2 linked regions of the Candidatus Microthrix parvicella Bio17-1 genome follow. The protein of the gene in region 1 interacts with the protein of each later gene in a pairwise test. Links are inferred from orthologs where the notes say so. Each region holds a gene or a part of one and is shown on either strand. Other genes may lie near its edges.

Region 1 (11,927 bases):
GGAGGCGACGCTCAGCGCGGCGACGAGGGCCGGCACCACGGTGGGGTTGGTCTCGGTGATCCTCGTCAACAACGAGGTGGGCACCATCGCCACGCTGAATGCGGTGGCCGATGTGGTGCGCCGTCATGCTCCGGAGGCGATCCTGCACACCGACGCCGTGCAGGCCCACCAGTGGCTGGACGTTGCTGTGTCGGCGGCTCGGGCCGACCTGATTTCGGTGGGGGCACACAAGTTTGGCGGCCCAAAGGGCATCGGACTGCTGGTGGTGCGTGACGGTCTTCACCTGTCGCCGCGGGCGGTTGGGGGCGGTCAGGAGCGCGACCGTCGTGCCGGCACCCTCAACGTGGCAGGGGTGCTGGGGATGGCCGCAGCAGCCCGGGCCACCGCCAACCATCGCGACGAGGACCTGGTGCGCATCGCCGCGCTGCGTGACCGCCTGGCCGACGGGCTTTCGGCCGCCATTCCCGGCCTGATCGAAACGGGTGTGGCGGCCGCCACCGCCGATCAGCGTGCCGCCACCATGTCCGACCGGTCGAGCAAGGTGGCGGGCAACTGCCACGTCTGCCTGCCGGGAGTGGAGACCGAGGCGCTGCTGTACCTGTTGGAGCGGGCGGGCATCATGGCCACGGCGGCCTCGTCGTGCGCAAGCGGCGCACAGGAGCCGTCGTACGTGGTCGAGGCGCTGGGCCAGCCCCGTGAGGTGGCGCTCGGGGCGTTGCGCCTGACGTTGGGGGCAGCGAGCACCGACGCCGACGTGGACGCCGCCCTCGTTGCGGTGCCCGCGGCGGTCGAGCGACTGAAGCTCTTCTCGTGAGCGCTGCGCCGGCCACCGAGCGCGTGCTCATGGCCATGTCCGGAGGCGTCGACAGCTCGGTGGCCGCAGCCGAACTGGTGGAGAGCGGCGTTGAGGTGGTGGGGGTCACGCTGAAGCTGTGGGGTGGCGAGTCTGATTCGGGCTGCTGCTCGGTGAGCGACGTCGACGATGCCCGTCGCGTGGCCGACGCGCTGGGCATCGAACACCTGGTGTTCGCGCTTGGCGACGACTTTGAGCGGGCGGTCGTGGGTCCCTACGTCGAGGCCCACGCGCAGGGCCGCACCCCCAACCCGTGCGTGGAGTGCAATCGACACATCAAGTTCGACAAATTGTTGCGGCGGGCCCGGGCACTGGGCTTCGATGCGGTGGCCACGGGTCACCATGCACAGATCGTGTCCACCCTCGACGGGCCCCGGCTGGCTCGGGGTGCCGACGACGCCAAGGACCAGTCCTACGTGCTGCACATGCTGTCGGCCGACGATCTGGCGCGAACCCGCTTTCCCATTGGGCATCTGACCAAGGACGAGGTGCGCCGCCGCGCCGATGCCCTGGGCATGCGCACCGCCCACAAGCCCGACTCCCAGGATGTGTGCTTCATCACCAGAGCCGACGGACGACGAGCGTTCCTCGAGCGTCGCATCGACCTCACGCCGGGACGGGTGGTGACGGCGGACGGTGCCGAGGTGGGCACCGTTCCGGCCCTGGAATTGATCACGCCCGGCCAGCGCAAGGGGCTGGGTCTGCCCGGTGGCGGCCGGCGTCGTTACGCCACCGCGGTCGACCTGGATGCGGGCACGGTCACCGTTGGATTCGAAGCCGACCTGGAGGTCACGGCGCTGAGCCTGTCGCAGCCGACATGGGCCGGTGGCTCTCCACCGGAGCGCGGTGCCCGGGTGCAGGTGCAGACTGCCGCCCACGGCGCCGTTCGCAACGCTGCCTGGGACGGCAACGACCGGGTCGTCTTCGACCGGCCGGAGCGTTACGTGGCCTCCGGACAGTCGGTGGTGTTGTATTCCATCCCGCTCGACGGCAACGCACAGGTGGTGCTCGGCGGCGGCATCGCCGAGCAGGCTCCCGGCCCGTAGCGATCGCCGTTCCCGGCGACGGGTTGCAGACACCCCCGGAGGTTGCCGCACTTCCGGCCGTCAGGTGGCAAAGTGTTGTGTGGACGGTGATCAGGGATCTGGAGGCGGGTTGTTTGGCCGGGTGACCTCGGCGGTCACCGGTGCGCTCGACCTCAACGAGATTCTGTCCGGCATCGATCTCAACGACCTGCTGGACCGGCTCGACCTCGACCGGGTGTTGGCCCGCATCGATGTGGGTGCTCTGATCGACCGCATCGACATCAATGCGCTGATGGAGAAGGTGGACGTCGACGCATTGATCGCCCGGGTCGACGTGGACGAGGTGGTGGCGCAGGTTGACGTGGACGCGGTGGTCGCTCGGGTTGACGTCGACGCCGTCGTCGCCAGGGTCGATGTGGACGGCGTCGTTTCCCGGGTCAATGTGGACTCGATCATGGCGGCGGTCGATATCGACGCGTTGATGAAACGGGTGGACATCGATGCGTTGTTGACCCGGGTGGACATCAACTCCATGGTCGGCCGCATCGACGTTGATTCATTGGTTCAGAACACCGAGTTGGGCGGCATCATCGCCAAGTCAACCAGCGGGGTGGCGTCCGAGGCCCTCGACGTGGTCAGGGCACAGGGCGTCGGCCTGGACGGCTTCGTCGATCGGTGGATGGCCCGACTCCTGCGGCGAGACCGATCGGGGCTTCCGAAGGGGCCCCCGTTGTTGGTGCCCGACGATGCCGGCGCCGCCGCGGCGCCGGGGGAACCCCGATGACCACCTTCGTCCCATCCGGCACCGGCCTTGGCGCAGCGGTTGGTCCTGACGCCCAACAACTGGCCGTGACCCGCCAGGGTCACTATGCGGGGCCGGTCACCCGGCTGGTGGGATATGCCGTCGACCAGGGCATCGTCAACGGGCTGTACACCGTGACCCTGGCCTTCCTGGATGCCGGGAATCGTGCGATCAACGGGCAGGCATCGGATTTGAAGATCCCGACGGCGGTGGCCACTGTGGCCTACGCGCTGTGGTGGTTGGTGTATTTCACCTATCCGTGGGCGGCCAGCGGACGTACCCCGGGCATGGCGCTCTTCGGAATCCGGGTGGTGCGCACCGACGGCGCCGTGCTGTCCCCCGGCAAGGCGCTGGTTCGAGCGGTGACGTTTCCGCTGGGGTTCGTCACGTTCGGCTTCGGGTTCCTGTGGGCGCTGGTCGATGGGCGGCGCAGGACCTTGTACGACGTGCTGGCCGGATCATCGGTCGTGTACGACTGGGACGCCCGGGCCGCCCGCCTGAGGTTCCTGGCCCGCAACAGCGCCCCCGCCACCGATGAGGTGCAGGCTTCCTCACCCACTTCGCAACCGGCCCCGTCACAGGGTGCACAGCCGGGCGGATAACCGACACGGTGCAGACCGTGGCGCCCGTTTCCGCCATTCGAAGTTCTGTGTTGTTGGTCAGCCTTGACCAAAGCCGACGCGACGCGCATCCAGCAGAAACTCGGCCGGGCGGGAGGGGGTGAACAGCACCGCCGACGTTTCTCTGGGCACGCCCATGCGGACGTTCTGGAGACGGTCGCTCAGGCTGCCAGGGGGGTTGTCGCCGTGAGTGCGGTCGCTCGGTCGGCTGAGCGTGATCACCTCGGTGGGCCCATCGGTTCGCAACTCGACCGCCAGCCCCAACGCGCCTCCGCTGAGATCGACCCGTTCGCTCGCCGGAGCACCGTCGGGGTCGGGCCCGGCAGGGTTGGTGGCAGCCGGAGCGACGCTGAGCGTCCGGTTGCGGGCGAAGAGCACCGGATCGGCCAGGGCGAGGGGGTCCACCAGGGTGAGTCCCGCCGGCACGAAGACGACGTATCGCTGAGCGAGTCGACGCGTGACGGCCCACAGCCAGGCGGCGAACAGGATGCCAATCAGCAATGCCGGAATCCCGAGTGCCCAGCGCCCAGCCGCCAGCGCCGCCACGGCGCCAACGGGCAGACCGACGCCGGCCAGCCACAGGGGACCAATCGTCACCACCAGCGCGCCGGGGCAACGAAGGCCGTACCGACGTTCAGCGCCGTAGCTGTCGCCGTTGAGGAAGTACCTGCCGATCGACGGCAACATGATGAGGGCTGCCGCCACCACACCCGTGACGAAACCAACGACGGCCAGAATCGTGGCGGTGTCGCCCGCCACCAGGATGCCGTCCCCCGCGGCGAGCAGCAGCCCGATGGCGGTGGCTGCCGGGGCCAGCGGCACCAGCAGACGCAACAACACCAATGACTCCGGTCGCACCAGCGCAGAACACACCAGCACCATCGCCCACAACAACCAGCCAACGGTGGCGAAGGTGACCGTCGAGGCGGCTGATGCTCCGTCGAGGGCCGCCGCAGGGCCGGCCCAGGCCAGAAACGGCAGCGTGAGCCAGGCGAACCGCACGATCCAGAGAGGTGTAGGGGCATCCATCGCTCAAGATTGTCCCACCGCGCCCGCTAGCGTCGAAGTCGGAGGTTTAACCCGTGCCCCTACCCAGCGATGACACGTCACAGCCCGACGCCGCACCCGGGCCCGATCCGGCTCGTGGGCCCGATGACGGCGTCCAGTTTGACGATGTGGCCCCGCTCGACGAACCGATCACGCTTCCTCCCGAATCGGACCTTGACATTCGCCCGACCGGGGCGAAGCGCAGCGATCGGCCCAAGATCGAGATGCCGGTCGGCGAGGATGCGCCGTGGGAGCAGAGCGAGTTGGCCCCCGGTCAGCGTCGACGCAGGCTCTTGATTCTGGGCGCGGTGGTGCTGGTGTTCGTCCTGGGGGCCGTGCTGTGGGCGGTGGGGGTTGGCCACAGCATCGGTGGCAACTTCGAGGCCGCCAGCAACCGCGCCGACGAGGTAAACCTGCGTTCGGCGGCAGCCGAGGTACCGGCCGACGACTACGAACTCAGCATCGACCGCTGCGACACCGATGCCACGACCGGACGCGTGGGGGTGGGGGGCACCCTCATCCTGAAGCCGGGCGTTCGTGGGGGCACTTTTCAGGTGGTGGTTGGCTTTCTCGATGGGGAGGAGGACGTGACCACCGGCGAGGCGAGCGACGATGTGGCCCTCTCCAGGCCGGGCGACAGCGCGCCGATCGATGCGCTTGGTGACGCACTCCCGGGCCACCCCGATGCCGAGTGTCTGCCGTTGGGGGTCGTGCGGCTGGCCGGTCCCGTGTCCACATCCAGCACGGGGCCGTCGTGAGCGAGGAGACGCCGCCGCCCGAGGCGGCCGGCCGCCGGAACGGTGCCGACGACGGTGTGGATGTCCCGGCACCGGAACGGGTGGAGGAACTGCGTCGCACGCTGACCCGCTGGAATACCGAGTATTACGCCGGTGACCCCACCGTGTCCGACGCCGACTTCGACGCCGCCATGCGCGAACTCGCCGACCTGGAGGCCGCGCACCCTGAACTGGCCGCCGACGACAGTCCCACCAACGTGGTCGGTGCCACGAGCGCAAACGCAACCTTCGCCGAGGTCGGCCATGCAGTGCCGATGATGAGCATCGACAACGCCATGTCGATCGACGAACTGCGCGGCTGGGCTGATCGCGTTCGGCGCCGCCTCGACTCGGCAGGTGTCACGTCGCCGGTGCATTACAGCTGTGAGCTGAAAATCGACGGCCTGGCCATGTCGCTTCGCTATGAGAACGGCCGGTTCGTTCGGGCCGCCACCCGGGGCAACGGCAGGGTGGGGGAGGATGTCACCGCCAACGTCGCCACCATCTCGGAAATCCCCCACGATCTGGGCGGGGACGCTCCCGAGGTGCTGGAGGTTCGGGGCGAGGTGTACCTGCCCGTGGCCGTGTTCAACCTGCTCAACGAGGCGAGGGATGCCGCAGGCGAACCCCGCTACGCCAACCCTCGAAACACCGCCGCCGGATCGTTGCGTCAAAAGGACGCCACGATCACCCGCACCCGTCACCTCAGCTTCTGGTGTTACCAGCTGGGCGAGTTGGTGGGCGCCGAACACCCGCCCGGGCACGCCGCCGTACTCGGGTGGTTGGGGTCGTTTGGTTTCCCCGTCAATCCCAACACCGCCACCTTCGACTCGCTCGACGGGGTCATCGACTTCGTCGAGCACTGGGTGGAACATCGCCACGACCTCGATTACGAGATCGACGGTGTGGTGATCAAGGTCGACGAGTTGGCCGCACAACGGGCCCTGGGCGCCACCTCGAAAGCGCCGCGATGGGCGATCGCCTACAAACTTCCGCCCGAGGAGCGCACCACCCGCCTTCACGACATTCAGGTGTCGATCGGCCGAACCGGCGCCGCCACGCCCTTTGCGGTGCTCGAGCCCGTGCTGGTGGCGGGCTCCACCGTGAGCATGGCCACCCTGCACAATTCCGATCAGGTGGCGGCCAAGGACGTCCGGCCGGGCGACCTGGTGATCGTACGCAAAGCCGGCGATGTGATTCCTGAGGTGGTGGCCCCGGTGCTGGCAGAACGGCCCGTCGGCACACGGCCATGGGTGTTTCCCACGCTCTGCCCGTGTCCGCTTGGCAGCACCCTGGTGCGTCCGGAGGGGGAGGCGAAGCATCGCTGCGTCAATGCCGAGTGCCCGTTCCAACGGCTGGCCCGCCTGGCGTACTTTGCCTCGCGAGGAGCCCTCGACATCGATGGGCTGGGTGAGCGGCAGCTCCAACGGTTCATCGACCTTGGCCTACTGTCCGACGTGGCGGACATCTATTCGCTGGACTTCGAGGCGATTGCAGGGCTGGACGGCTATCAGCAACGCTCGGTGGACAACCTGGCCGCCTCGATCGAGGCGTCCAAGGATCGGCCCCTGGAACGCCTGCTGGTGGGTCTCAACATCGTGCACCTGGGGCCCGCCGGTGCCGAACTGCTGGCCCGCCGCTCTGAGAACCTGGACGCCATCGTGGCGGCCGAGGAAGGCGAGCTGGCCGCCATCGATGGCATCGGGCCCGTTATCGCCGCCTCGGTGGCAGGGTTTTTTGCCGTTGAGGACAATCGCGACCTCGTCGAACGCCTGCGGGTCGCCGGCCTGAACTTTGAGGGCACGGGCGAAGCGACGCTGCCCCAGACGTTGGCCGGTAGATCGGTGGTGGTCACCGGCACGCTCGAGGGCTTCAACCGGGAGGAGGCCGCAGCGGCCATCAAGGAGCGCGGCGGCAAGTCCCCGGGGTCGGTGTCCAAAAAGACCACGGCGGTGGTGGTGGGGGAGGACCCCGGCGCCTCCAAGCTGACCAAGGCCCACGACCTTGGGGTACCCATCTTGGATGAGCCGGCGTTCGTTGCGTTTCTCGCAACGGGTGAGTTGCCCGAATGACCCCCGAGGCCGTGCTCTTTGACTACGGCGGGGTGTTCACCGAGTCGCCTTTTGCGGCGGCCCGGCGGGCCTTCGAACGCTTGGGTATCGACCCGGTTCAGGGTCACGAGTGGATCTTTGGCTCCTATGAGGTGGACACGGCCCATCCGTGGCACCGACTGGAGCGCGGCGAGACCTCGGCCCAGGCCGCGCGGGACGAGATCATGGCCACCGCGGCTGCCGCCGGTGTTGAGCTGGACCCCTGGGTGGTGCTCGCCGAGTTGGCGGGTGGCGAAACCCGCGCCTGGATGACCGATGTGCTGGTGGCGGTGCACGCAGCCGGGGTGACGACCGCCATCGTGACCAACAACCTTGTCGAGTTCGCCGATCACTGGAAGGCGGGTCTGCCCATGGACGCCGTCGACGTCATCGTCGATTCGTCCGCCGAGGGGGTGCGTAAGCCCAATCCCGCCATCTACCGGCTGGCACTCCAGCGGGTTGGCGTCAAGGACCCGCAGTCAGCGGTGTTCGTGGACGATGCGCCGTCCAACGTTGCCGCCGCACGGGCGCTGGGCCTCATCGGGCTCGACGTGCCCCACGACATCATCGGGGCACGTGCGTGCGCCGTCACGTTGTGTGGGCTGCTCGGTCTGGAACCACCGCCCTCCTTGAGTGACGGGTGAGCAGTAGGGCGGCTCAGGCGGCGGAGAAGCACCAGGTGACGTTGCGGCCGCTGGTGGGTTCGGCGTTCACCTTCCACACGTTGGCCGCAACGCAGTTCCGGCCGGTCTCGAAGCGTTCGACCAGGCCGTCGGGCCGTGGGGTGTAGGTGATCACACCGGTTTCGGCGTTGATCACCAAACCATCGCGAACCAGCTTGCCCGTACCCTCGGCGAACTCGATGGGGTCGGAAATCGTGACCCCGTCGATCGTGAGGTTGGCCGTGTAACCATCGGCGACGTCGATGCCGACGGTCGCCTGACGCAGGATGGTGCCACCGCTCACCGGGATCAGCCGGTCGACCTCGTCGGGCAGGCTTTGGCTGGCAGCGTCCGAGCCGGTGGTGGCCGTGTTCGCAACCCAGACGAGACCGACGAGGGCCGCCACGATGGCGAGAATGGCGATCTTGGGTCCGTATGGCCTCAGCATGGTTGTCAGTCTCCCACGGGCACGGGCGCTCACCGCCGTCGCGTGGCCCGGTAGCATTCTCACCTGATGGCGCCCAGACGGCCGGAAACCCTCAGAGGTCGTGAGATCGCCGGCCAATTTCGGCTTGAGCGATTCTTGGGTCGCGGGCGCTCAACGCTGGTGTACACCGCCGAGGACCTCACCAGCGGCGACGAGGTGGCCATCAAGTTGTTGGCCAGCTCACTGACCCGAAATGTCGGGTTCATGCGTCGTTTCCGCCACGTGATGCGTTCCGCCTGCTCCTTTGACCATCCAAACGTGGTGCGGGTGATTGCCTGGGGTGAGGAACGCGAGCTGTTCGTCGTGACCGAGCCCGCCGTCGGTCCGCTTCGGGCACTGATGCTGCCCGGCAAGGGTCTGTCGCAAGGGCAGACTGCGGCGTTGGCCGTGGACGTCTCTCGTGGCCTTGCCTATCTGGCGCAGCGCAACCTGGTCCACCGGCGACTCCATCCGTCCAACCTGTTGATCGCCTCCGACGGCAGGGTGATGGTGTCCGACGCAGCCCTGGCGTGGATCCTGGCGCACGAGTCTGGTCATCAGTTCTCCGACTTTCGTTATCTGGCTCCCGAGGCGGGGAGCGGAACAACCGGTCCACCCACCGATGTGTATGCCCTGGGCATGATCATGGCTGAGGCCCTCACCGGCGATATTCCGCTGCTGGCCGGGGACGTCAACGCCACGCTGGGCCTGCGCCACGAAACCGACCTCACTCTTGACGGAAGGTGGGGGCGGATCGGCCGGGCGGTCGGGGCGACCGGCCGTGCGGACCCCGAGCGCCGGGTGCCCGCCGGACAGCTGGACGTCGGCCTGATGGCTTTGATCGCACAGATGGATCGCAGCGAGGTCGAGCTTCCCCGCATGGACCCAACCGCTCGCAGCGATGAGCTGGAATCCATGCGCCTGACGCTTCGTGATCGGCTGCCGACGGTGGCGGCACAGACCGCAGCAACGCCCGGAACCTCGGTCGGCCTGGCGGCCGGGGCCACGACTCCAAGTCGAGCAAACGACGACCACCGCGCTGCGGCCGCCGACCAGGCCAAACCGACCGACCCGCCCAAGCCGCCACCGGCCCCGCGCCGGCAGCCGGCCGCTGCGCTGCGTTCGTCCGTGCCTGCCGAGCAACCGCCTTCCGAGCAACCGCCTGCCGAGCAACCGCCTGCCGAGCAACCGCCCGATGATCCGGCCGCCGGTGTCGAGTCGAACCCGTTGACCCCAGAGGAACTGGCGGTTCGGCGCAACTGGGTGATCGGGCTGATCGTCGCATTGGTGGTGGTGTTGGCGCTCCTCGTTGGCGTCCAACGCTTTGTGCTGTCCTCGGCCGCCGAGGTGCCGCAGGTGGTGGGCGCCACCGTGGACGAGGTTCGAGCCCAGGCCGCCGACGGTCGTTGGCGGCTGAACACCACCGAGGTGCGGCGGGACAACACCAAGACCGGCGAGGTGCTGACCCAGGATCCGGCGGCCGGCACCAAACTGCGGGCGGGCGAGTCTCTCGATGTCACCGTGTCGCTTGGACCAACCCTGGTTGCGCTTCCCGAGTTGGAGGGCCTGAGCCAGAAGGACGCCGAGAACATCATCACGTTCGCCGGAATGAAGCTGGGTGACGTGGAGAGCGACTACAACGCCGACGCGAAACCGGGCACGGTGATGTCGATCTCGGCGGAATTCGCCGAGGGAACGAAGCTGTCCAAGGGCAGCACCGTCAACCTGGTGGTCTCCGACGGGGCCAAACCCCGCCAGATCCCCAAGGAACTGGTGGGGAAGAACGCGTTGAGCGTGGTGGCCGAACTGGAAAAGGCACAACTGAAGCCGGTGGTGGAACCGGTGCAGGAACCCTCGGTGGCGCTCAACTATGTGGTGTCGGTCGAGCCACCCGAGGGTTCACAGGTGACCATCGGTGATGAGGTGAAGGTTCGGGTGTCGGCAGCTCGCGAGAACGTCGCCGTGCCCAACGTGGTCGGCAGGACCGCGGCCGAGGCCGACGCCGAGGTGCGCGCGGTGGGATTGACCGTGCTTGGCATCGAAGGGCCTGCAGGCGGCACGGTGGAGCGCACCGACCCGGAGGTGGGCGCCGAGGTCCCCCAGGGCACCTCGATCCGTCTCGTCACCCGGTAAGCGGTTGTTTCAGGCCGTTGTTTCAGGCCGTGGTGTCGGGCGGTGGTGTCGGGCGGCCGAACAGAAACCCCAGGCCCCAGGCCCAGTGCATCACCGCCAGCGCGGCGGGCACCCTGACCCGACTCTTCATCGACGTGCTGCGTCCGGCGTTGAGGCCTCCGACGGTGACTGCGACGGCGTAGCCGGCGGCCGGCACCAACCAACGGACATCCTCGGCCCAGAGTGCGAACGCCGCTGTGGCGGTCACGCCCAGCACCATGACCGGCGCCACCAGTTGGCGCAGCTTGGTGGAGCGCGGGTGCCGGCGAAGCATCTCTCGCTTCCAGGTGCCGTACTGGCGGTACTGGGATGCGAGAGCGCCGAACGAGGGCCGAGGCCGATAGGTGACCACCATCGACGGCACGAACCAGACCGTTCCGCCGGTATCGCGGATGCGCCAGTTCAGCTCGTAGTCCTGGTTTCGCAGCAGCGTCTCGTCGAAGCCTCCCACCCGCTCCAAACCGCTTCGGCGAAACACCCCCAGATACACCGTGTCCGAGGGCCCTTCGGCGCCGCCGTAATGAAATCGCGAGTTGCCGACTCCGAGGCGTGACGACATGGCTACGGCGACGGCCTCCTGCGTACCCGGCCCGCCGACGGCCGACTGGACGCCACCCACCACGTCGGCGTTGGTTCGATCCAGAGCCTCGAGGGCGAGAGAGGTGTAGTCGGGGGGAAGGGTGCAGTGGCCGTCCACCCGAACCACAAACTCTTCGTCGGTGGCGGCGATGGCGCGGTTCAGCCCGTGGCTCACCCAGCCTTCCGGGTTGCTGACCACGGCGATCTGTGGATCGGTGGCGGCCAGCGCCTGCGCCACCACCCAGGTGTCGTCGTCGGAGGGAGCGACGGCGATGGCCAGCGGGCCGGCACCGCCCACCTGGGCGCGAATCGATTCGACGGTGGCCGCCAGGTCGGCCTCCTCATTGCGCACGGCAAGAACGAACGCCACCCTCCCGTCCCACCGGTGGCGATCGTTCAGAGCGTCGGCGATCTTGCTCAGGCGCCTTCTGCCGGTTGGATCTCCTCCGTCATGGCGGAGATCGCTTCGGCCAACTTCTGGGCGGATGGGTCGATCGGACCGGCCTGCATGGCCATCAGCTTGGTCATGTCGCCCTGCACCTTGATCTTGCCTGCCATGAACGCCTGCATCCCCGCCTGGGGGTTGCCGTCGACCAGGATGGCTTTGGCGGTTGCGTAGTCAAGGGTGACGGTCAGGTCGGGGTTCTCCAGTTCACCCAGGCCCATCTTCATCTCGCCGTCCGAGGTGTCCATGAAGGCTTTGACATCGCCGTCGGACACGTCGGCCGGCACGTCGGTGACCACCTGGTTCATGCGAACGACGTGAGCTGGAGGCGGCACCTCATCGCCGAGGTCCTCGCGCAACTGGGTGGCCGCAGCCACCCATTCGGGTGTT
Region 2 (12,344 bases), on another replicon or contig:
CGATCTTGGAGACGTCCGCCCCTCGAATGCCGAGACCTCCCGCCGCTGTGGCCGCCTGCGATCCGGTGGCCACCCGCTCGACGTAACCCGACACGATTGATCCAGCCACCCGAGGTTCCAAACCGCCGTCGCCGGGTTCGATCAGCTCCACCTTGGGTGACCCGCCCTGCCGGACCGCGGCGTCAAACCCGGCCGGGAACACCACGCCCACCGTCACCGAGCCCGACTCGACATCGGCGGCGAGGTCATCGGCCGACGACAGCGCCACCAGAGTGGCGGTCACCTTCAGACCGTCCACGGCCGACAGCGCCTGGATCAGCCCCTGCGCAACCCGGTCGTCGGGTTCGGCGGCCACCCGAACAGTGATCGGTTTCAGCGACTCCGAAGAGCCCAGCCCGGAGAACAACAGGTTGAACACGATCATGATGGCGATGGGCACCACCAGGGCGAAGATCAATACCGATCGGTCACGAATCCGCTGGCGCAGGTCACTCACCGCCATGATCCAAATGGCCGACAGGTCCACGTTCAGTCCCTCAAGGCACGGCCGGTGAGGTTCAGAAACACCGACTCCAGATCGGGACGCGCCACCTCCACATCGGTGACCGACATGCCCGCCTCAGCAGCCGCCCCGACGATACCGGCGAGCGCCACCGGTGCGTCCTCCACGGTCAGGTCGATGTTGCGGCGATCACCGGTGACCGATTTCACCGCCCCAAGACGACGAAGCGCAGTCGTAGCCGCCTCAAGGTTGCCGGTGCCTTCAAGGTGCACCCGATCGGTCTCGCCGGTGAGCACCAACAGTTCGTCGCGGGTGCCCTCGGCCTGCATCACACCGTGGTCCAAGATGCCGACGCGGTCGCACAGCCGCTCGGCCTCCTCCATGTAGTGGGTGGTGTACAACACGGCCATCCCCGAAACGGCCAACGCTTCAACCGATTTCAGGATCGAATTGCGTGACTGAGGATCCACGCCCACCGTCGGCTCATCGAGGATCAGGAGTTCGGGTTGGTGCAGCAGGCCAATGCCGATGTTGAGGCGCCGCTTCATTCCACCCGAGTACTCCTTGGTGAGATCGCCGCCGCGATCCTCCAACCCGATCACGGTCAGCACCTCGTCGATGCGACGTTTCAATTGATCGCCGCCCAACTTCTGCAACCGGCCGAAGAACCGCAGGTTCTCTCGGCCGGTCAGGTCGGGGTAGATGGCCAGTTCCTGAGGAACCAGGCCGATGTGTGCCTTTGCCGACACCACTCCCGGCCCGATCGCCTTGCCCAGGATTCGGGTCTCGCCCGCGTCGGGCCCCAACAGTCCGGCAACCATGGAAATGATGGTGGTCTTGCCGGCGCCGTTGGGGCCAAGCAGACCGTAGGTTTCGCCCGGCTCGATACGAAACGACACGTCGTCGACGGCGGTGAGGTCTCCGAAGCGACGGACCAAACCATTCGCCACCAACACGGGATCGGTCATTTCGAGCCACCTTTGCTGGTTTCCATGGGTGTGCTGCGTTCGAAAGAGTCCGGCTCCAAGCCGGATGTTCGTGTCTAGCACCCTGTCTCGCACGGCGGGCGAAAGAACGGTCACGGTCACGGTCACACCGGGAATCGGCAGTACCATGCTGCGGTGAATCAGAACCAAACTCCTCAAACGGTCGAACCTGGCAAGAGCCACGACTCCTTGCTTCGGATCCCGGCCCTCGTGGTGCGAGTGCTCGGTTACATGATCTACGCCTACCTGGTGGTGGTGGAGGTGGTGCTGGCGCTTGCGTTCACCCTTCAACTCCTCGGCGCGAATCCAACCAGCGAGTTCGTCAGGTGGATCTATCGCAGCTCCGATCGGGCGATGAACCCATTCCGGGGCATCTTCGAACCGATCCAGCTGGGAACATCCAGGCAGGCGGTGCCCGCTGTGTTCGACACGTCGTTTCTCTTCGCCATGGTGATCTACGGCATCGTCTGCATTGCGGTGCACATGGGCGTCACCTGGTTGGGTGATCGAATCCATCGCATGGACCGTGACCGCTCCCGTCAGGCCCGCCTCGATGCCTACGCAGATTCGGCCGACACCTACCCGGTACAGCGCCCCGACCTGATGGGTGGCGCAACCCCCACATCAGACCCCTCACCAACCGAGGTTCTGTGAACGCCGACGGCCAAGCCGGCCGACCCCCCATCGGACTTGTAGCCGTGACCATCTCCGTTGCCATCGCCTGCGTGGCGCTGCTCGCTTCGTGCGGTGACGACGGTGCGCTCGCAGGCACCGGCCCGATCTCCTCATTGGCGGACGATGCCGGCGTCACCACCCCAGACATCACGCTGCCCGACGTCAGCACCCCCGACATCACGCTGCCCGACGTCAGCACCCCCGACATCACGCTGCCCGACGTCAGCACCCCCGACATCACCGCCCCCGACGGCGGCGCCACCACCAACACGCAGGCTCCGACGTCAACCGCTCCACCGACGTCAACCGCTCCGGCCGTCGACACGTCCGATGAGGACAGCGGCCTCGGGCCGTTCGGCCTGGTCACGTTGGTGTTGCTGGCCGGACTCGTCGGAGGGCTCATCGTGTGGTCGACCCGCAGCCGGGATCATGCATCCGCCCAGCCATCGGCGACGACCTCCCAGAGCCTCGACAGATTGTTGGACGATGCCCGATGGGCACACCAGCAGGCGAGCGAGGCCGCCCGGGCCACCGACGTCGGCCGGGTCGCCGCTGCCTGGCCGGTTGCGCGGGAGCACTTCGCCGACATCGAACGCTCTGCGGCGGGCATCGACATCCAGGATGAGCTCCTGACCAACGCCGTCGACGGTGTGGGCCGATCGGTGGCCCAACTACGGGGGGCGCTCGACACCTTTGTCGACGCTCTTGGCGCTCACGCCGGCGGCCACCTCGATGCGCTCGGTCCGGTTCGCAACGCCGTGATCGCCAGGTGCGACACCCTGGCCACCAGGATCCAGGCGCTCGTCAGCGCCCGCGCATCCCAAATCTGACTTCGACGACAACGCCCACAAAACCGAAGACGTCAGTTCAAGGCAACCATCGTCGCCAGGGCGGCGACCACCACCTGTCGATCAGACGACGACGTTCACCATTCGGCCGGGCACGACGATGACCTTGCGGGGCGCGGCGCCCTCGAGGTGGGCGGCCACATTGTCGACTACCAGGGCCGCAGCCGTCATGGTGGCCTGATCCGCATCGGCGGCCACCGTGATGTGGCCCCGCACCTTGCCATTGACCTGCACCGGCAGCTCGATGGTGTCCTCGACCAGCAGTGCCTCGTCGACGGTGGGGAACGGCGCCCACACCACTGAGGTGGCGTGGCCCAGCTTGGCCCACAGCTCCTCGCCAAGGTGCGGGGCGACGATGCCGAGCAGCTGCACCATCGGCTCTGCCACCTCGCGGGCCACTGGGGCGGCCGCCTTGGTCAGATGATTGTTCAGCTCGATCAGCTTGGCGATGGCGGTGTTGGCGTGGAGCGCGTCGAGGTCTTCTCCCACCCCGGCCACGGTGCGGGCCAGCAGACGACGGGTCTCGTCATCAGCCGATTCATCGGTCACCGTCAGCTTGCCCGAGTCCTCATCGACCAGATTTCGCCAGAGGCGCTGAAGGAACCGCTGCATGCCCACCACATCGCGGGTGCTCCACGGGCGCGACGACTCCAGCGGCCCGCCGGAGAGTTCATAGAGGCGGAAGGTGTCGGCCCCGTAGGCGTCGTACATCTCATCGGGCGTCACCATGTTCTTCAGGCTCTTGCCCATCTTGCCGTACTCACGGTTGACCGGTTGGCCCTCGAAGAAGAAGCCGTCGTCGGTCTCGGTGACCTCCGAGGCCTCCACGTACTGGCCCCGGGCGTCGGTGAACGCATACGCCTGGATGTAACCCTGGTTCACCAGTCGGTGGAACGGCTCCGGTCCACTGACGTGGCCCAGATCGAACAACACCTTGTGCCAGAAGCGGGCGTACAGCAGGTGCAACACGGCGTGCTCGACACCGCCGACGTACAGGTCGACACCGCCCACCGTGGACGGCTCGCCTTCCCCGCCGGGACGCGGGCCCATCCAATAGGCCTCAACGTCGGGGTCGACAAAAGTCGCGGTGTTGGTCGGGTCGAGGTAACGCAGCTCGTACCAGCACGATCCGGCCCACTGGGGCATGACGTTGAGCTCGCGGCGGTAGGTCTGCGGGCCGTCGCCCAGGTCGACGTCGACGTTCACCCACTCCTCAACCCGGCCCAGCGGCGGTACCGGGTTGGAGTCGGCATCGTTGGGATCGTGCGCCTGCGGCGAGTAGTCGTCCACCTCCGGCAGCTGCACCGGCAGCTCCGAGTCGGGCAGCGATCGGGGACCATGCTCGTCCCACACGATGGGGAATGGCTCGCCCCAATACCGTTGGCGGCTAAACAGCCAATCTCGAAGCCGATAGGTGATGGCGGCCTCGCCACGGCCAACCGACTCCAACCAGCCGTTGATCAGCGCGACCGCCTCAGCGATCGTGTGCTCGCCGTTCAGGTCGATCCCGCCGTTCAGGTCAGCAGAGCCGACGTACTCGCCTTCCCCAACGAATGCCTCGGGCCAGGTGCTCGTATCCAGGCTGGGTTCGATATCGCGAACCTCGAACCACGCTGCGGGCGGCTGCTGGATCGCGGTGATCTGAAGGCCATAATCCCGAGCGAACTCGAAGTCACGTTCGTCACCCGCCGGCACCGCCATGATGGCGCCGGTGCCGTAGCCCATCAGCACATAGTCGGCGACGAAAATGGGAACCTGTTCGCCGTTGACCGGGTTGGTGGCAAACGCCCCGATGGCGACGCCGGACTTCTGGCGGTCTTCCTGGCGCTCACGGTCGGTCTTGGCCGATGCGGAGGCTTGATAGGCCTCGACGGCCTCATGGGGCGACGGCGCCGCGGCGCCATCGGCGGTTGCCTGCGTCCACCGCTCGGGCGTGCCGTCAGGCCAAGCGTCGCCGACCAGCGCGTCCACCATTGGGTGTTCGGGCGCCAGCACCACGAACGTGGCGCCGAACAGCGTGTCGGGCCGGGTGGTGAACACCTCGACGTCGCCCGCCTCGGTGGCGAAGCACACGTTGGCGCCGGTGGACCGACCGATCCAGTTGCGCTGCATCACCTTGATCGGCTCGGGCCAGTCCAGCAGGTCGAGGTCGGCCAGCAGCCGGTCGGAGTACGAAGTAATCCGCATCACCCATTGGCGCATGTTGCGGCGGAACACCGGATAGTTGCCGATGTCGGATCGACCCTCGGCGGTGACCTCCTCGTTGGCCAGCACGGTGCCCAACCCGGGGCACCAGTTCACCGGCATCTCGGCGGAGTACACCAGGCGATGATCGTCGATGATCGCCCGCCGCTCGCCCTCGGCCAGTTCGTTCCATGCCCGACCGTCGGGAGTAGGCCGCTCGCCCGACTCGAATGCGGCCAGCAGTTCGGCAATCGGACGGGCCACATCGGCCTCAGTGTCGAACCACGACTCGAAGATCTGGGTGAAGACCCACTGGGTCCAGCGGTAGAACTCAACGTCGGTGGTGGCCACCGAACGCCGCGCGTCGTGGCCCAGGCCGATGCGTCGCAACTGGCGGCGCATGGTGGCGATGTTGTCCTCGGTTGTCGTGCGGGGATGTGCGCCCGTGCGCACGGCGAACTGCTCGGCGGGCAGACCGAACGCGTCGTAACCCATGGCGTGCAGCACATTGTCGCCCCGGGTGCGGCGGTAACGGGCGTACACGTCGGTGGAGATGTAGCCAAACGGATGGCCCACGTGCAGACCCGCGCCCGAGGGGTAGGGAAACATATCGAGCACATAGCGGCGCGGCCGATCGGCCACCGCTTCGGGATCGGCCAGCGGCCCCGCAGGGTTTGGTGCCTCGTAGGTGCCGTCGGCCTCCCAGCGGTCCTGCCAGCGAAGCTCGATCTCGGCGGCCAACTCGGGGGTGTATCGATACGGGGGGAGCGTGTCTGCCACGCGGCGAGGTTAGGCGAATGGCCGCGAACCAACGAAGCGCTTGCGACTCCGTCGGGTTCATCGCCACCCGGGGCGACGCGGGAGGCCGCGACTTGACGGCCCCCAGAGGTGAGCTGCAAGAAGACGACGCCTCCTGAACCCTCCGCCACCAGGTGGCCGCTGAGGTACTGCCACCGCCGCGATGTGGGAGAACGAAGCCCGATCGTTACCCTCCGGGGATGAAGCTCCCCCGCCTCCTGATACCCGTCGTGGTGTTTGTGGCCGCCGGCGTCGCCGTTGCGGTGACCGTCCTCAGTGGCGACGACCCGGCCCTGGTGGACACCTCGGGTATCACCGCCGAGTCGGCCGACAACGGCGAACCGCTGGGCCCCAGCCCCGAAGTGGGTGAACCGACGACGACACCGCCACCGGTGGATGGGCCCAACCGGGAACGGATGGCGCCGCTGCGGGTCACCGACGAGGGTATGACGATCGGCGATGTCGACGCGCCGCTGGTGATGGTGACCTTCGAGTCGTTCGGGTGCGGATGGTGCGGCCACTTCCACACGTTGACCATGCCCAAGCTGATCCAGAACTGGGTGGACACCGGCAAGCTGCGCATCGAGTCCCGCATGCTGCCCTACGAGCAACGGGCAAACCCCGGGGCACTGGCCGGCACCGCTGCCGGCATGCAGAACAAGTACTGGGAACTGGCCGAGGTCATGTACCCCTACATCACCGGAGGCGCGGAGCCCCGCTTCGACGGCGCCAAGCCGAGCGCTGCTGAGATGTCCGCCTACCACCAACGCCAAAGCGAGCCCGCAATGTTGGCCAAGATCCAAGAGGTTGCCGACGACGTCGGCCTGGACTACGACCGGTTCATGACCGACTACCGATCCGCCGAAGCCGCGCAGCGGGTGGCCACCGACTCACGGATGGCCAATCAAATTGGGTTCACCGCCACCCCTGCCATGGTGGTCAACGGCGTGCCACAGGGAGGGTTCTCGAGTTACGAGCAGATGAACAAGTTTTTGGCAGAGGTGCAGGAGTCCAGCGAGTCGACGTCGTGATGAACCCAGCGCCATGAGCGGGACAGAGCGGTGAGTCCGGCCGGCGAGATCGGCTACGTCGCCGCGTTCCTGGGTGGACTGCTGGCTTTGCTCAGCCCGTGCGGAGCGTTGCTGTTGCCGGCCTTCTTTTCGTACGCGTTCGATCGCCGCAGCCAGTTGCTGGCTCGCACCGGCGTCTTCTACCTCGGGCTGTTGACCACACTGGTGCCCTTGGGGGTGTCGGCGTCGGCGGCCACGGTGTTCGTCCGGTCGCACCAGGAGACGGTAATGACCGTGGCGGGCATCGCAATCGTCGTGCTCGGCATCGTCACCGCCTTCGGCGGGGGGTTCGTGTTGTTCCGTCGTTCGGGCGAATCGGCGGTCACACAGACCAACCCGATGTCGATCTACACGCTGGGGTTGGCCTACGGCCTCACCGGGTTCTGCACCGGGCCGATCCTCGGATCGATCCTGGTGCTTGCCGCGGCGGGTGGGCAGCCGGTTCGGGGCGGACTGCTGCTGGCGATCTACGGGCTGGGCATGGTGGTGCCACTCGTCGTGCTGGCGCTGACCTGGGGCAGCATCGGGCAGCGGGTCAACCGTTGGCTTCGAGGTCGGACTGTCCGCCTGGGACGACTGACGTTCCACTCGACCTCACTGATCTCTGGCCTGGTCCTGGTGGCGGTCGGCGTTTTCATGGTCGTCAACGGGGGCAACCTGGTCGAGTCCAACACGCTGGCCCTGGCCGGGGCTCGCGCCGAGGAATGGGCCACCAACCTCGGCGGGCGCGTGCCGGACGGCCTGTTGGCGGTGATCGCGTTCATTGCCGCCGGGGCGTGGCTCTTCGTGGCCTGGCGACGCAGCGGGGCCTCTCCCGCAGAGGCCGGTCCGAACAGCCCGGATACGACCGACAGCTCCAGCTTCGATGATTCGGTCGACGCTTCACGGCAGGGCCCGTCAAGCAGACCGTAGGCATCGCCGACATCGCGCTTGCCATCATGCTTGCTTGACCCAAGTGAGCCGGCGCGGAGACAACGAGATCGTGGAGCGGGCGAAGCAGGCTGCATTCGACAGCACCTTGCGGGCCGCGGCGTCCACCGAGCGGTTTGGACTGGTACCAGCAACTCTCGGCCAGGACTCCGCTCAGTCGAGGACCGGCACGGCCTCCATGGCGGCGGCGATCGCCTCGTCGGGCAGGTCGTAATCCTTGAGTCCACCGGCCAGGTAGTTCTCGTACGACGCCAGGTCGAGGTGTCCGTGGCCGCACAGTGCGGTGAGGATCACGCGCTCCTCCCCCGCCTCCTTGGCGGCCTGGGCCTCGCGGATCGCAGCTGCGATGGCGTGGGTCGGCTCGGGTGCCGGCACGATGCCCTCGGCCCGGGCGAACTGAATCGCCCCGGCGAAGCATTCGGTCTGCGGAATCGAGATCGCCTCAACCAGGCCCTCGTTGTACACGTGGCTGACCAGCGGCGACATGCCGTGGTAGCGCAGGCCACCGGCGTGGATCGGCTCGGGGATGAACCCGTGGCCCAGCGTGTGCATCTTCAGCAGCGGGGTCATGCCGGCCGTGTCGCCGAAGTCGTAGCGGTACTCGCCCTTGGTCAGCGTGGGGCAGGCTGCCGGCTCGACGCAGCGGATCGTCGGGTTCATGTTACCGGCCAGCTTCTCGCGCAGGAACGGGAAGGCGAGGCCACCGAAGTTGGAGCCGCCGCCGGTGCAGCCGACCAGCACGTCGGGGGTGACACCCACCTTGGCCAGCTGCAGCAGCGCCTCCTCGCCGATCACCGTCTGGTGCAAGAGCACGTGGTTGAGCACCGAGCCGAGGGCGTAGCGGGTCTCGGGGTCGGCCACGGCCATGGCGACAGCCTCCGAGATGGCAATGCCCAGGCTGCCGGGGTGATCGGGGTTCTCGGCCAGCAGCCCGCGGCCAAACTCGGTCAGCTCGGACGGACTGGGGTGCACCGAGGCGCCCCAGATCTCCATCATGGTCTTGCGGTGTGGCTTGGCCCGGTACGAGGCCGCCACCTGCCACACCTCACACTCCATGCCGTACTGGGCGGTGGCGAAGGCCAGCGCCGAGCCCCACTGGCCGGCGCCGGTTTCGGTGGTCAGCTTGGTGACGCCCTCAGCGTTGTTATAGAAGGCCTGTGGGACCGAGGTGTTGGGCTTGTGCGACCCGGCCGGGCTGACGCCCTCGTACTTGTAGAAGATCTTGGCCGGGGTGTCGAGCAACGCCTCCAGGCGGTGGGCCCGGAACAACGGGCTGGGGCGCCACAGCTTGTAGACGTCGAGCACGCCGCCGGGGATGTCGATGTAGCGATCGGCGGTCATCTCCTGCTCGATGAGCGCCATCGGGAACAGCGGCGCCAGGTCGTCGGGACCTGCGGGCTCGTGCGTGCCCGGGTGCAGCGGCGGTGGCGGCGGCGTCGGCAGGTCGGCGATGACGTTGTACCACTGCGTGGGCTGCTCGTCTTCGCTGAGAAGGATCTTGGTGGGCATGTCGTCGGCCATGACCAAGACGGTACCCGACCGGTCACCCCGGCTTGCGGGCCACCGTCTTCCAGTTGAGGGTGAGCAGCTCCTCTGCTTCGGCCTGGATGTAGGAATCGGCCTTGGCGTTCATCCGGTGGATCATGGCGTTGACCTTCGTGGGAATGATCCGAACTTTGGCCAGCGCCGCCACCGCCGCCTCGTACCTGCCGTACAGCGAGACCTCGCGCTTGATCATCTCGACGGCGCTCCTGCCCTCGGAGTCCAGCAGCTCGAAGCCGGTCGCCTTGTAGGCGTCCTCCCAGTACTTGTAGTACCAGAACCCGCCAAACACGGTGAGCTCACGGGTGTCCTGGATCAACCCCCGTTGGTGCGCGTTGTCCCGGTCGTAAGCGTCGAGCGCGGCCACGTCGTTCACCACGAACCGTCCACCCGGCTTCAGCACCCGCAGCACCTCACGGCAGGTCGCCTCCAGGTTGGTCACGTACGTCATCGGCTGGATGGCGTAGACCGCATCGAAGGTCTCGTCCGGGAAGTTGAGCGGCACGTTGAAGTCGCCGACGTTGAAGTTGGCGCCGTTCAGGTTGGGGTTGCGCCAGGCCTTGGCGATCTGTGAGCGATCGATGTTGATGCCGAACAGCTCGGCTCCGGTGAGCTCGGCCATGTGCTCGGCGATCGCACCGCAGCCACAACCCAGGTCCAGGACCTTGGCACCGGGTTTCACGTCGAGATCGTCGGCCACGATCCGCTCGAACAGGATCTGGTTGTCGAGCACCGACGTGGTCGGGTCGACGGTGGGCGGCATGTACATCTTCTCGACCGAGCCCAGCGTGCACATGATGTGGATCACCTTGTACAACTGGCTGATCTCGTCGCTGCTGCCCTGGTCGTACCCCTTCATGGGGATGCCGAGTTCGTAGTCGGCCTTGGTGTTCTCCGGTGAGTCGGTGAACAGCTCGGTGTAGGTGCCCATGTAGGCGTGATAGTCGGCGTCGGACAGCCGCCACAGGTCGCCGAACGCCTTGAGGCGATCCAACACCGTCGTCGGCTTGTGCTGTGTCACAGGGCCCCCTCCTTTTGTCCACCACGCACCCCCAGTGCGTCCCATCAACGTAGCCGCTCCGGTGGCGACCTGTTCGGGTGGGATGGCAAGGGCCCCGGTAGCTCGCTGCGTCGCTTCAGCCCTGCAACAAACTGACGAGCTCCGGCGCCACGTTCTCCACGGGGTATCCACGGAGACCTCGATCGTTGGCGGCCACCCAGACCAGCGCCGGCCAGGTGTTCTGGGTGCAACTCAGCAGGTTGCCGTCGCCATCGAAGCCGGCCGACTGGGTCACACCGTCTCGGTCGGGCGGAAGGAGCACCATCCGCCAGACTTCCTCGTTCGTCTGCGCGTCCCACGCCCGGATGGTCCCATCGTCGGACCCGGAAACCAGCCGGGTGCCGTCGGGTGACCACCCCACCGACCACACCGTGTTGGTGTGGCCTTCGAGGCGGCCGAGTTCGGTGCGCTCGTTCGGGTCCCAGATCCGGATGGTCCCATCGTTCGATCCGGAAACCAGCCTGGTGCCGTCGGGTGACCACCCCACCGACAACACCTCGCCGGTGTGGCCTTCGAGACGACCGAGTTCGGTGCGCTCGTCGGGGTCCCAGATCCGGATGGTCCCATCGTTCGACCCGGAAACCAGCCTGGTGCCGTCGGGTGACCACCCCACCGACAACACCGTGCCGGTGTGGCCTTCGAGACGACCGAGTTCGGTGCGCTCGTCGGGGTCCCAGATCCGGATGGTCCCATCGTTCGATCCGGAAACCAGCCTGGTGCCGTCGGGTGACCACCCCACCGACCACACCGTGTTGGTGTGGCCTTCGAGGCGGCCGAGTTCGGTGCCATCCTCGGGGTCCCAGATCCGGATGGTCCCATCGTCGGACCCGGAAACCAGCCGGGTGCCATCGGGTGACCACCCCACCGACCGGACCCAGTCGGTGTGGCCTTCGAGACGGCCGAGTTCGCTGCGCTCGTCGGGGTCCCACACCCGGATCGTCCCATCGGCGGACCCGGAAACCAGCCGGGTGCCGTCCGGTGACCACCCCACCGACAACACCGTGTTGGTGTGGCCTTCGAGACGGCCGAGTTCGCTGCGCTCGTCGGGGTCCCAGATCCGGATGGTCCCATCGTTCGATCCGGAAACCAGCCTGGTGCCGTCGGGTGACCACCCCACCGACAACACCGTGCGGGTGTGGCCTTCGAGACGGCCGAGTTCGGTGCGCTCGTCGGGGTCCCAGATCCGGATGGTCCCATCGTCGGACCCGGAAACCAGCCGGGTGCCATCGGGTGACCACCCCACCGACCGGACCCAGTCGGTGTGGCCTTCGAGACGGCCGAGTTCGGTGCGCTCGTCGGGGTCCCAGATCAGGATGGTCCCATCGGCGGACCCGGAAACCAGCCTGGTCCCGTCCGGTGACCACCCCACCGACAACACCGTGCGGGTGTGGCCTTCGAGGCGACCGAGTTCGGTGCGCTCGTTGGGGTCCCAGATCCGGATGGTCCCATCGTTCGATCCGGAAACCAGCCTGGTGCCGTCGGGTGACCACCCCACCGACAACACCGTGCGGGTGTGGCCTTCGAGACGACCGAGTTCGGTGCGCTCGTTGGGGTCCCAGATCCGGATAGTCCCATCGTTCGACCCGGAAACCAGCCTGGTGCCATCGGGTGACCACCCCACCGACAACACCGTGCCGGTGTGGCCTTCGAGACGACCGAGTTCGGTGCGCTCGTTGGGGTCCCAGATCCGGATGGTCCCATCGTTCGATCCGGAAACCAGCCTGGTGCCATCGGGTGACCACCCCACCG

What was found.
Region 2: the proteins of ligA (region 1) and leuS interact in binary tests that used the Escherichia coli proteins (3 or more experiments, as listed by UniProt). The link is inferred for Candidatus Microthrix parvicella Bio17-1 from one-to-one orthologs.

What each region holds. Positions count from the first base shown.
Region 1 is NZ_AMPG01000002.1:708,837-720,763, reverse strand. Bases 4,649-7,648 are described here. They hold ligA (NAD-dependent DNA ligase LigA), read left to right. Parts: upstream 4,649-5,101; coding sequence 5,102-7,195; downstream 7,196-7,648. Other genes in these bases: MPARV_RS22735 (HAD family hydrolase), read left to right, coding at 7,192-7,648; MPARV_RS0111440 (hypothetical protein), read left to right, coding at 4,649-5,105. Also shown: MPARV_RS0111465 (cysteine desulfurase family protein), read left to right, coding at 1-814; tRNA 2-thiouridine(34) synthase MnmA, read left to right, coding at 811-1,899; MPARV_RS0111455 (hypothetical protein), read left to right, coding at 1,979-2,662; MPARV_RS22740 (RDD family protein), read left to right, coding at 2,659-3,282; MPARV_RS0111445 (hypothetical protein), read right to left, coding at 3,340-4,329; more of MPARV_RS0111440, read left to right, coding at 4,383-4,648; more of MPARV_RS22735, read left to right, coding at 7,649-7,857; MPARV_RS0111425 (hypothetical protein), read right to left, coding at 7,871-8,323; MPARV_RS0111420 (Stk1 family PASTA domain-containing Ser/Thr kinase), read left to right, coding at 8,390-10,474; MPARV_RS0111415 (glycosyltransferase family 2 protein), read right to left, coding at 10,497-11,462; MPARV_RS0111410 (SCP2 sterol-binding domain-containing protein), read right to left, coding at 11,510-11,927. UniProt on the Escherichia coli protein: DNA ligase that catalyzes the formation of phosphodiester linkages between 5'-phosphoryl and 3'-hydroxyl groups in double-stranded DNA using NAD as a coenzyme and as the energy source for the reaction.
Region 2 is NZ_AMPG01000001.1:1,680,331-1,692,674, forward strand. The notes cover bases 2,875-6,291. They hold leuS (leucine--tRNA ligase), read right to left. Parts: upstream 5,976-6,291; coding sequence 3,075-5,975; downstream 2,875-3,074. Other genes in these bases: MPARV_RS24640 (hypothetical protein), read left to right, coding at 2,875-2,993; MPARV_RS0108140 (DsbA family protein), read left to right, coding at 6,194-6,291. Also shown: MPARV_RS0108115 (ABC transporter permease), read right to left, coding at 1-496; MPARV_RS0108120 (ABC transporter ATP-binding protein), read right to left, coding at 529-1,470; MPARV_RS22470 (YggT family protein), read left to right, coding at 1,624-2,142; more of MPARV_RS24640, read left to right, coding at 2,187-2,874; more of MPARV_RS0108140, read left to right, coding at 6,292-7,024; MPARV_RS0108145 (cytochrome c biogenesis CcdA family protein), read left to right, coding at 7,055-7,975; MPARV_RS0108150 (TrpB-like pyridoxal phosphate-dependent enzyme), read right to left, coding at 8,147-9,514; MPARV_RS0108155 (class I SAM-dependent methyltransferase), read right to left, coding at 9,537-10,556; MPARV_RS22475 (NACHT and WD40 repeat domain-containing protein), read right to left, coding at 10,672-12,344.